Regions from separate parts of the Peribacillus sp. FW305-BF15 genome, predicted to be linked through region 2. Evidence: riboswitches for the same ligand, from Rfam matches in the RefSeq annotation. Region 2 holds a riboswitch; the other holds the start of a gene.
The links. Region 2 has a riboswitch for cyclic di-GMP ahead of AC3WLU_RS09160 (anti-repressor SinI family protein). Riboswitches for the same ligand answer to the same signal wherever they lie in the genome.

Region 1 (5,727 bases), on a different contig from region 2:
TGCCGTGATCATCGTTTCGACGATTTCACGTAAGTTTTCACTTTCCATGACATCAAAACGCTGTTTATAGATAATTTCCCGTTGTTGACGGAGAACATCATCATACTGCAGTAATTGCTTACGTGAATCGAAGTTATTGCCTTCGACCCGTTTCTGTGCGGATTCAACGGCCCTTGTCACCATTTTACTTTGAATTGGCTGGGAATCATCCATACCTAGGCGTGCCATCATGTTTTTCATGTTATCCGAACCGAAGCGGCGCATCAATTCATCTTCCATTGATAAATAGAATTGAGTGACCCCTGGATCACCCTGACGGCCGGACCGGCCCCGCAGCTGGTTATCTATACGCCTGCTTTCATGACGTTCCGTGCCGATGACAGCAAGGCCCCCAAGCTCCTTGACACCTTCACCAAGCTTGATATCCGTACCGCGACCTGCCATGTTAGTAGCGATCGTAACTGAGCCTTGATTACCCGCATTCGCAATGATTTCCGCTTCACGCTCATGGTTCTTGGCATTCAAAACATCGTGAGGGATGCCTTTTTTGGATAAATAGGCAGATATGACCTCAGATGTTTCGATGGCAACCGTACCGACAAGCACAGGCTGACCCTTTGTATAACGTTCGGCGATGTCTTCCACAACAGCCTTGAATTTCCCATCAGTTGTCGCATATATAAGATCTGCCCTGTCATCCCTGATGATATTCCTGTTTGTCGGGATCGCAATGACATTCATATTATAAATATTGCGGAATTCCTCTTCTTCCGTTTTGGCTGTACCGGTCATACCTGAAAGTTTTTCATACATCCTGAAATAGTTCTGGAATGTAATCGTCGCAAGAGTCATGCTTTCATTTTGAATTTCAAGTCCTTCTTTCGCTTCGATTGCCTGGTGGAGACCTTCACTGTAACGGCGGCCTTTCATCAAACGGCCGGTGAATTGGTCAACGATGACTATCTCGCCTTCCTGGACGACATAATCCACATCCAAATGCATGGAAACATGAGCCTTTAACGCCTGATTGATATGATGATTCAAAGTAACGTGACTAATATCGAATAAATTATCGATATTAAACGCTTTTTCAGCTCGATTCATCCCATCTTCCGTCAGCTGAACACCTTTTGTCTTTTCATCATATGTGTAGTCCGTATCTTTCTTTAAGGTTCTTACAAACGCATTGGCCTGGATATAAAGCTGAGCCGATTTCTGTGCCGAACCGGAAATGATCAATGGCGTTCTCGCCTCATCAATCAAAATCGAATCGACCTCATCGATGACAGCGAAGTGCAGCGGACGCTGTACCATTTGTTCTTTATATAACACCATATTGTCACGAAGATAATCAAAACCTAACTCATTATTCGTACTGTACGTAATGTCAGCATTATACGCTGCCTGCTTTTCTTCTTTAGAATGACTGTTCAAATTCAACCCGACGGTCAAACCGAGGAAATCATACAATACACCCATTTCGGTGGCATCACGGTGTGCCAAGTATTCATTGACGGTAACGACATGTACACCTTTACCGGTAAGCGCGTTTAAATAAACCGGCATCGTGGATGTTAAGGTTTTACCTTCCCCTGTTTTCATCTCGGAGATATTTCCATCATGAAGGGATGCCCCACCCATGATTTGAACACGGTAAGGATATAAGCCCAGAGCACGCTTTGCCCCTTCACGCGCAACCGCAAAAGCCTCGACAAGCAAATCATCAACGGTTTCCCCATTTTGATAACGCTCTTTAAACTCTTCCGTTTTGGCACGCAACTGTTCATCCGATAACGCAGCAGTTTCATCAGCCAGCGCTTCGACCTGATCGGCGATTTTTTCTAAACGTTTGATTTCTCGCTTATTCGGATCAAAAACTTTATTTAATATATTAAGCATTCAATAACGCTCCTCTATTATGGTAATGATCGTTCAATGATAAAATTCATATAAGTAAGAAGAAACACACCTTCTATTATTACTAATGCACGCTTAATTTTACCACTTCTATCATAGAGGTACAACTTCATGTCACTTCGCTGGTATAGACCTGAATGCAATTCTTGCGAAAAACAATGGATAAATGAGGAGTAAAACTGTTAAAATAGGAGAAAGTATAAAAAATATGTTGCAAACTCCCCACTATTCCATATGCAAACGTGAATTATCCATAACCTTCCATCACTAGATGCTGTGTCCTCTCTAGAGATAGCATGTCAAGGTAATCCGACCTTACAGGCGTCATGTTTTGAATGATAAGGTGGGCTGCCGAAACTTATTAGCGGAAGATAAATAGAACATGTTTCGAGGTGGTATTGATGATTGGTGAACGTGTAAAAAAACTGCGAGAAGAAAAGAAAATGTCGATGACTGAACTTGCCGATAAAGCAGGTGTTGCAAAGTCTTATTTAAGTTCGCTCGAGCGGAACTTACAAACGAATCCTTCTATTCAATTTCTTGAAAAAATCTCCTCCGTACTTAACATCCCTGTTGATGCCCTGCTTTACGATGCACCAAATAAGGAAACCTTGGACAATGACTGGATGAAAATCGTTGAGGAAGCCATGAATTCGGGTGTCTCAAAACAACAATTCAGGGAATTCATCGAGTTTAATAAATGGAGAAAAGATAAAGAAGAGTAGAGTGGTAGTGCACTAGTTTACCTACATAATCCTGAAGAATACAGTTTGGATAAGCTAGACTCACAAGAATCCCAAGGAAGAATAAACCCTATAAACAGCTATGAATCGAACCACTGTTTATAGGGATGTTCTCGAATTTGTTCGGAACCTATTTTCCATCGTTCTCCTCAAAAATTGCCTCAGGGCTTTCCCGTTTCAAAAAAGCAATGATTTCCTCTTTTTTGAAACCCAAGCTTCTTGCTTCAGAAATCAATTTCACCCATTCTTGATCCAGTTCCACATTAGCCACCTCTTCTACCTCCTAAAATACTCTTGTATTTCAGGCAGACCAGCCATCATAGTCAAAAGGACCTTAGACCTGTGCCTTTGCGCCCTCATTTTTCAAGGAGTTTGCCTTTGTCGTGGTATTTATTACCAAATACATTACCTATAATCATATTATAACGGATACGCACTCCATATATTGCTATTTTATGTCGGTAATCCACATAAATGCAAAAACTTTCATCCGACAAAATATTACAATATTAAGAAAATTTGAAGTTCAGGTGATTTTTCATAGACTAATTCAATTTCGTTTTGCTCTTCTTAAAATTTCTTTGGGGTGTATTGATTCTCTCGATTGTAAGTGCATCGTGTGCTTTTTGCGCAGTTAAATCCTCACCGCAGGTCGGGCAAAGCCACTTTCCATATTCCGCACTGCTAAAAGAAGCCCTATGGCATGTATGGCAATTCTTTCGATACAAGTAATCCAGCCCCCTCTGCACCTTGATCAAATTGTTTTCTACACATAACCCATTGTTCTTTTTAAAGAACTGATAATTCGAATACAGTGCAAAAGATAGAGATATTTGAATAGGCAATATTGACTATTTATCTTAATGAAGAACAAATTTTGTTCTTTTAAGTGATCTTTGTGTTTTTTTTAGAGAACCAAAAGAAACAATCATTTTTACGTTCTAACGGATTCTATCAACATGCAAAAAAGCACAACCCAGAGGCTGGGCTGTGCTTTTAATATTAGAATAATAATTAACTAGGTTCAATCAATCCATAGCGTCCATCCTTTCGGCGGTACACTACGTTTGTTGTATTAGTATCCGCATTCGTGTAAACGAAGAAACTGTGACCAAGCATATTCATTTGTAAAATCGCTTCTTCACTGTCCATTGGCTTTAAATCAAAGCGTTTATTGCGGACCACTTCAATATCATTATCGTCTTCGAATTCATCCACCACTTCGTCAGCTTCCGTATTGAAGGCGAATGCATCGGGTGTAGTCGATAGATTGTTTCGGAACTTGCGATTGACCTTCGTTTTATGTTTACGAATTTGGCGTTCAAGCTTATCATTGATCAAATCAATGGCAGCATACATATCCGCATTTTCCTCTTCAGCGCGAAGAACCAAATTCTGCATGGGAATCGTCACTTCGACCTTTGATGTATTATTGTTCACTTTTAAATTGACTAACACATTTGCATCTGGTGTATTGTTAAAATATCGTTCTAACTTGCCAATTTTCTTTTCGACGTATTCTCGAATTGCTGGAGTTACCTCAATGTTTTCACCGCGTACGTTGTAATTCATAAAGTGAGTCCTCCTTAAATTAAGACTATACAGTTAGATTCTACAATACCCCTCCGGTTCCTTTTAGAAACACATCATGAAATATGTCGAAATAATGAAACAATTGTCGGAAGGTTTGGAAAGGGTTGATGTCTGCCCTAGCTTCATTATATCAAATGCTATGCTAGAAAGAAAAAATTAAGCCTATTTTATTTACAGAAAATTTAAAAATATTTAACATCGAAACCATTTGGACTCCAAAATGGAAGGAAATCAGTTTCTTTTATCATAGAACACGCCATCCACTGATAGACTTTCATACGGATTCGTGTATTTATTGGAGGACTTTTTCTTCTTATTCATTTCCTGGATATCCCGCTGTATCTCCTGCTTTTGGAGCTTCAGCAAGTGATTGACCCGTTGGTTGAGCAACAGGACTGCACGTCCCATCTGCTGCTCCTCACCAGTAAAAGGCGGTTTGATTTGAGAAAGGAGTCCATCCCGCCGATCGATCAGCTTTGTAACCCTTTCTATTTTAACATCACGCTCTGTGATCGTACGATCTTCCAGTACGGCAAGTAATTCAGCAGTCAAATCATGAAAGGCTCTAATCACCATTACACCTGACCGCTTTGGGTGAATTGTTTTTTCCGGTTGATCTGAATTACTTCCTTCCACATATTCCGGAACTCCGTAACAAGTCCTTCCACTTCTTCCAAAGCAGAAACGTCATTTTTCATATTCGCTTCGATCAAACGGCGGTTCATGAAATCATACAGACTCATCATATCTTTGGATACATCCGCATCCATATTCAGCGTCACCATCAATTCACGGATAATGGTTTGCGCCTTGATGATGTTCGTATTCTTCACTTCGATATTTCCTGCTTCAATGGCTTTCTTCCCAAGCATGATGAACTTCAAACAGCCATTATAAAGCATTAATGTAAGCTCTCCCGGTGATGCTGTATTGACTGAATTTTGCTGATACGATTGATATGGGTTATTCATTGCCATATTTAACTTCCTTTCCGACATACCTTAACTAAAATAAGAAGCTAACGATGCACTTTGGCTGTTTGCCTTTTGAATTGCTTTTTCCATCGCAGTGAACTGGTTGTAATAGCGCGATTCCAATTTCGTTAACTTGGCTTCAAATGTTGAAATCTTCTTATCCAGCCCAGCAACCAATTTTCCGATTGTAAAATTATTATTAACATATCCGGCCTTCCCGGCTTTTTCAGTGATCGCCTTCATGGATGATTCTATATCATCCCTTAACCGGCGTGCGAGCCCTTTGTCGCTCTTTTCCGACCCATTGGCCATGAACATATCGTAGATCGCATTCGGATCCTCACTAATGGCTGCCCGGAACTTGTCCTCATCAATCGTTAATTTACCGCCTTCCAAATAATTCTTGGTGGTGGTGATTCCCAAACTGCTGAGATTGTTTTTTCCAGTGATTCCGTCCACCGAAGTGTATAGGGATGTCCTCATTGTGGTCAGGAGACTTT
Region 2 (5,727 bases):
CTGCACTCGGTAATAATATCCAGACTAATTTGACGTTTGATGACATGATGGACATCCAAAAGAACTACAGGGATGCAAGCAAAAGCATTACCCAGTCGTCCATAAATGGCAATGGAACGAAAATCGACGGAATCTACTATTATATTGTGTCGGATGAAGAAAAAGAAAAGGTTCAATCCGAATTAAAAGAACAATTATCCATTAAATAAGAAAAAATGAAAGAGCTGTCCGGACCCGCATCCTGACAGCTTTTTCATTTTTTCCGTCCAATATTCTGACAAAAAACGAACACCAAATGTAGAGATTTGTTGGAATTTTTGTTGTTTATTAGGCATGAAAAGACGGTATAATCTAATATGAGCTGACAATTCCATCTTCCCCTTGCCCCTTTCATCACTTGACACAATTATTCTTTGGACCCGGAATTCCATCAACCACCATTCATCAACTATAATAAATGATCCTAAAAAAAGGAGTGGATTTAAATGAAAATCAAAGCAGGCAGCTGGGCTATGCTAAGCAAACAGGACAAAATGTTTATTCTGAAAGCCATCAGTGACCGTTCAAGAATGAAATATGTTTCATGAGAATTAAATCTATTCGGCATTATATGAGAGCAGCGCCTCTCCCTTTTCAATAAAACGAACTTGAGCCTGAAAAAGGAGAGGAATCTATTTAAACCGATAATCCCATAATATACGCCATTCGCCCTTTTCTTTGACGACATAGCAATTTTGTTTCAAAGTAAACATTCCAAAGCGAGAATTGAAGACCTGTGTAACTGGAATTTCATAGGCCGTTTTATGCAGCCTTCCACTCTTATCCAACTTCCAGTTCTTCACTTTCTTAGAATGGCCTACATCATACTGAAAGGACTCCACATCCATATGCTGTAAAAATACATGTGACCGATTTTGCACATAATCTGCCCGATTCGGAAACCGCTGCTTCATTTCAGAACTTAACAAATCCCAGGATTTCCCGAACTCCGCTTCACTTTCATACTCATAGAAATCTTCAACCACGCTTTTTGATCCGCTGGGAAAAAGAGAAATGATACAGGCTCCTACAGCTAAAACCACGAGAATAGCCGTCAATACTCCTATTGGAATCTTACTGATTCTCCTCACCCTCATCACCCTCACAGGTTATCATTCATATATATATATATGGGAAAACGATAAAAAAGAAGCATGTTATTAAACATGCTTCTTAAGTATATGTATCAAAAATGATTTCTTAGATTCATTGACGCCTCCTCCATCGATACAAGAAAAGAAAATGACAATCGCCCATTAAATGAGAAAAAAAGAGCGAAGTATCCAAGAATCATATACTATCAGGTTGTTCAATGATCCCGCTTAATTTCTCCTTAATCTCCTCCACAAGTTCATTTACAGTAACAACTTGTCCAGACTCACCCTTGGCAAAAGTGTCTTTTAAAATATCATAAAAATCCATGCGAAATTTCCACTCCAATATATAATTGAGCCACCATTTCATACTGTTGTCCTAATATTTTTTTCAAAAATAAGGAATATAGCTCATGTATTTGATATTCACATATAAAGCGGGAATTAGCAAGCAGAAACTAGTTTAAAAACCAAAAATTTACCCAATTTTAACATTTCTGAAATTTTCCTTAGGAATGAATACTAGTAAGTTATAGGTAGATAGTTTGTGTATAAAAACAAAAAAGGACCGATTCCTCAGCCCCTTCGATAACACAAATTATGCTTGTCCCATTAAATAAGTCATTAATGATATCAAAACTAAAATAATTGTAATATAAGTCCCAATAAAAATTTTCTTGCTTCTCTGTTTCTTTTCATAAACTTCCTCGAACGTAATGAATTTGTTTTTTGTCATCAAATAGTCTCCTTATATCTTGATGGCAGCTATCTGACATCGCCTTTTGCGAAGTCCCTTTGCTTGATCTCTATAATGTAATATCGGCATATAACCAAAAATATTTAGGTATTATTAACTACTTTTTTAATAGGCGATATTTCTTAAATGTGTAGAAGGTTAAGACTAACGCATTATGTACAATAACTAAATTCTATGATTATCATGTTAAATCCTGCCTAGGCATCAGTTTAATTAAGCACTTACTTTATGACATTCATTATTATTTTTATCCAACCTAAAAATGCCAACCATAACGGTACACTAAATACAGTTCCCCACATTAATCCCTTCAAAAAGGCAATAGGTACATCCATAATAAAAATCCCCCTCAATAAGGTTGCATTTTTTTATTATTATCGCCATGTTCTTTATTCTGGATACCTTTTACGTTAATGAAAATAAAAAAAGAAGACTGTATAACAGCCTTCCCTAACGTAATTTTTATCCTGATTTGCTTTTTCCAGTTTATTTTCCCTTGATGAACTCCCGCACATCTTCAATAGATAATCCTAGATTTTTAGCCTCTAACATTAAATAAACCCATTCTTCCCGTTCATTGTTAGCTTCCATGATAAACCCCACCCAGCTTGTGGTAACACAGCCGTCTTAGCATGTAGCCTTAGACCTGTAATTTTGCGTCCCTACTTTTCAATAGGTTTGCCTTTCTCAAGAATATTTCACATTATGATCTTCCTATTTTGGTTCATGGAGTTAATTTTTCATTCTTTCTTTTTAAGAAATCGTAATAACCCATGAATTTTTTCACTAAGTATTAAATACTATATTCATGTTAATTATACTTAAAATCCTGACCATTAATTAAAATACTTTTCGTTAATTTCCGCCATCATTCTACAATATTCTTCAAATAACAACTAGATAAATAGGAATTTTTATCAATCACAACAAGCTGAATAGGGATTAATATTAAACAAAGCATTACGTTAACTTTCTTCGCCGTTTATTAAAAACTTTCATAAAAATACTTCCTTCTTCTGTTTTAAAAAACTTAACTCCAACTAATTTTAAAGGTGTCCATATTTCTCTCATTTGGTATAAAGGCATTAAAGATCATCCTTTCTTCTATAAATTATTAATTGAGCTTTTTCTTTTAAAAGTGACAGGTATATATTAAATAGCAACATCTATTATTTTACATTTTTTGTTACTTTATTTTTATTCTTCGATAGAATTAACATAACAAACAAAATGTTCTTTATAACGAATAGTTAAATTGAAATTACCATCTTTACATTATTATGTCAATTGGTTTCTTAGTTTATTCTATTTGCATATTTAGTAGTTTATTTCCCTCTTACAGGAATAATAAACATCACCTGTATGTCTAATCCACAACTTGCTAACCAATCCCCAAACTTCCATATCTTACATTAAATTTATGGTAGTGGGAACAGGATTTATCCATTGGCCAAAGTCTTGAAATTATTAAGGCATTTGTGTTCCGACTTTCAACTATGCTCCTTTTTATTAATTGACAAAAGTTTTTATTCGCCCATTAAACATTTCATAATTGAGCCTAAAAATTAGGATATGATGGTTAATTTTGTATTTTTCTGTCTTTTCTTGTCTGTTTTAAAGAACTAACTATACTTTATTAAGAACAAGTGCTATATTATAAAAAAAACGGTTCTTATGGAGGAGGATATGACTAGATATGAGGAATTCGACTCATTAAGGGGTTTAGCCGCTCTCATTGTGTTAATTGGGCATTATTTGATGGTATACCCTTCATATGCTAATTATCAGTATGGTTCAAACAGCTCCTACATAATTTATTTATTCAAGGAAACTCCTTTACGCCTTTTTTTCAGCAGTGGAAATGAGTCTGTCATTCTATTCTTTGTATTGAGTGGTTTTGTTTTGTATTTATCAGTTAATAGTGCTAAATTCCACTATTCTACATACTTAATAAAACGAGTGTTTCGAATTTATTTACCATATTTAGTAGCAATAAGCATGGCTATATTGGCTAAAATGTTTTTAAGCCAAATTGATTTGCCCTTTATCACAGACTGGTTTAATAAATCTTGGACAGGCCCAGATACTCCTTTCTTATTAATAGAACATCTTTTGTTTATAGGGCAGTACAATACAGACGCCTATAACAATGTTATATGGTCTCTTGTACACGAAATGAGAATTTCAATTATATTTCCTTTACTGATTTTTTTATTTATACGAAAAAAGCTTAAAGACTCTTTATTATGGCTTTTTGTTTTAATGTTTTCGTCGACTATTTTATTGTTTTTGTTTGGTTCTGGTGGCGATATAACCAGCATTCTTCTAAGTTTCCACTACTGTACTCTTTTTTTAATGGGAGCAATAATAGCGAAATATCGACATGGGCTTTTTTCCTATACCTTGAAAATGAAAAAACCTGTAAAAATCGCATTGTTGTTGGGTGCAATTATCTGTTTTATGTACGAAGGCATCATTGGTGAAGTGGATTTTTTAAACAATTATATTTTCAGGGATTATGTAGTCTCGTGCGGTGTTTGCATTTTTATTTTCATGAGCGTGTCATCCCAGAAAGTTTCAAAGATTTTGAGGTCTAGAATGCTAACTCTTCTTGGGAAAATTTCCTATAGCTTGTATTTGTACCATCTTATATCCTTATTCTCATTGATGTACCTTTTCTATAACAAGCTGCCTACCGTTTTAATATTGATCTTTTCATTTTTCTTATCTTTTTTACTCTCTTCAGCGTCCTATCTACTCGTGGAAAAACCATGCATGAGGCTCGGAACGTATTTCACAAGAAACAAACAAGAAAAAGTAATATCCAGAGATTCGATAGCTTTAAAACGTAAAATAGGATAATTCCAACTATTATATAAATATTCTTTGCAAGTTGTGAACGTATTCTTACTATCTCTAAAAAAGTGGTGAAATCGATGAATGAAAAAGTAAAAATTAAAGATTTTATACGAATCTTAAAAAAGCGAATATTTATCATTATTCTATCTACCCTTTGTATTACTGGTTTCATTATTTTTTCGTCCATGTACCTTATGAAACCAACCTATCAGTATTCCACTCAAGTTCTGGCAGGATCATTAAGCATGGATGAAAAGGAAGCCTCGATAAACAAGGTTCAAGAGAACAGACAGCTTGCCCTTTCGTATATGGACATCATTAAAAGTCCGCAAATCATGATAGGAGTTAAAGAGGAATTGAAACTTAAGGCTTCAAGCTATGACTTACTTAAGCAAGTTTCCATTACAAATAGAGATAATTCCCAAATCATCACGATAACCGTCAAGGATTCGAATCCTGAATCCGCTAAGGACATTGCCCAGACTGTCGCGAGGCATTCGATATCTAATTTTAAAGACATTACAAACGTTAAACAGATTAGTATTCTCAATGATAATAAAATGGAACAAGCAGAACTTCTTTTCCCAAAACCGAAATTCATCATAGCTATTTCAATCGTAATAGGCTTTTTCGCTGGAATAGGTTTAGCACTTCTTAGAGAACACTTTGATGATTCTACCTACTCCGATAGGGAGCTTGAGCTCCTTGGAATTCCATTATTAGGGAGGCTTGATTTAAACACCAAAAGGATAAACAAAAAACGTAAAACAACTTATAAAACCTTACCTTCCACAAAACGAGGTGAATATAGTGAGTATTAAATTCACAAGGAAACAATCCTTTTACCTAAATGAAATCAATAAAGAGCAATTTTATTCTATTTGTACCAATATCGAGTCGCATCTTCAAAAAGGCGATTCTATATTGATGATTACCTCTCTTTCACAATCACAGAATATTTCAAATGCTACCGCGTAC

Region 1: it holds a riboswitch for cyclic di-GMP, as region 2 does, so the genes downstream of both, sinI (DNA-binding anti-repressor SinI) here and AC3WLU_RS09160 (anti-repressor SinI family protein) in region 2, are expected to answer to the same signal.

Annotation. Positions count from the first base shown of each region.
Region 1 is NZ_JBYSYV010000003.1:23,961-29,687, forward strand. Features, by position in the region: gene secA (preprotein translocase subunit SecA) at 1-1,899, opposite strand, end outside; gene AC3WLU_RS03465 (helix-turn-helix domain-containing protein) at 2,319-2,642, shown strand; gene sinI (DNA-binding anti-repressor SinI) at 2,791-2,931, opposite strand; cyclic di-GMP riboswitch class I at 2,962-3,047, opposite strand; gene AC3WLU_RS03475 (hypothetical protein) at 3,206-3,388, opposite strand; gene hpf (ribosome hibernation-promoting factor, HPF/YfiA family) at 3,675-4,232, opposite strand; gene fliT (flagellar protein FliT) at 4,485-4,829, opposite strand; gene fliS (flagellar export chaperone FliS) at 4,829-5,230, opposite strand; gene AC3WLU_RS03495 (flagellar hook-associated protein 2) at 5,255-5,727, opposite strand, start outside.
Region 2 is NZ_JBYSYV010000007.1:88,268-93,994, reverse strand. Features, by position in the region: gene tagU (polyisoprenyl-teichoic acid--peptidoglycan teichoic acid transferase TagU) at 1-209, shown strand, start outside; gene AC3WLU_RS09170 (hypothetical protein) at 672-1,130, opposite strand; gene AC3WLU_RS09165 (YwzD family small protein) at 1,330-1,479, opposite strand; gene AC3WLU_RS09160 (anti-repressor SinI family protein) at 2,377-2,481, opposite strand; cyclic di-GMP riboswitch class I at 2,500-2,583, opposite strand; gene AC3WLU_RS09155 (acyltransferase family protein) at 3,577-4,752, shown strand; gene AC3WLU_RS09150 (YveK family protein) at 4,827-5,570, shown strand; gene AC3WLU_RS09145 (CpsD/CapB family tyrosine-protein kinase) at 5,560-5,727, shown strand, end outside.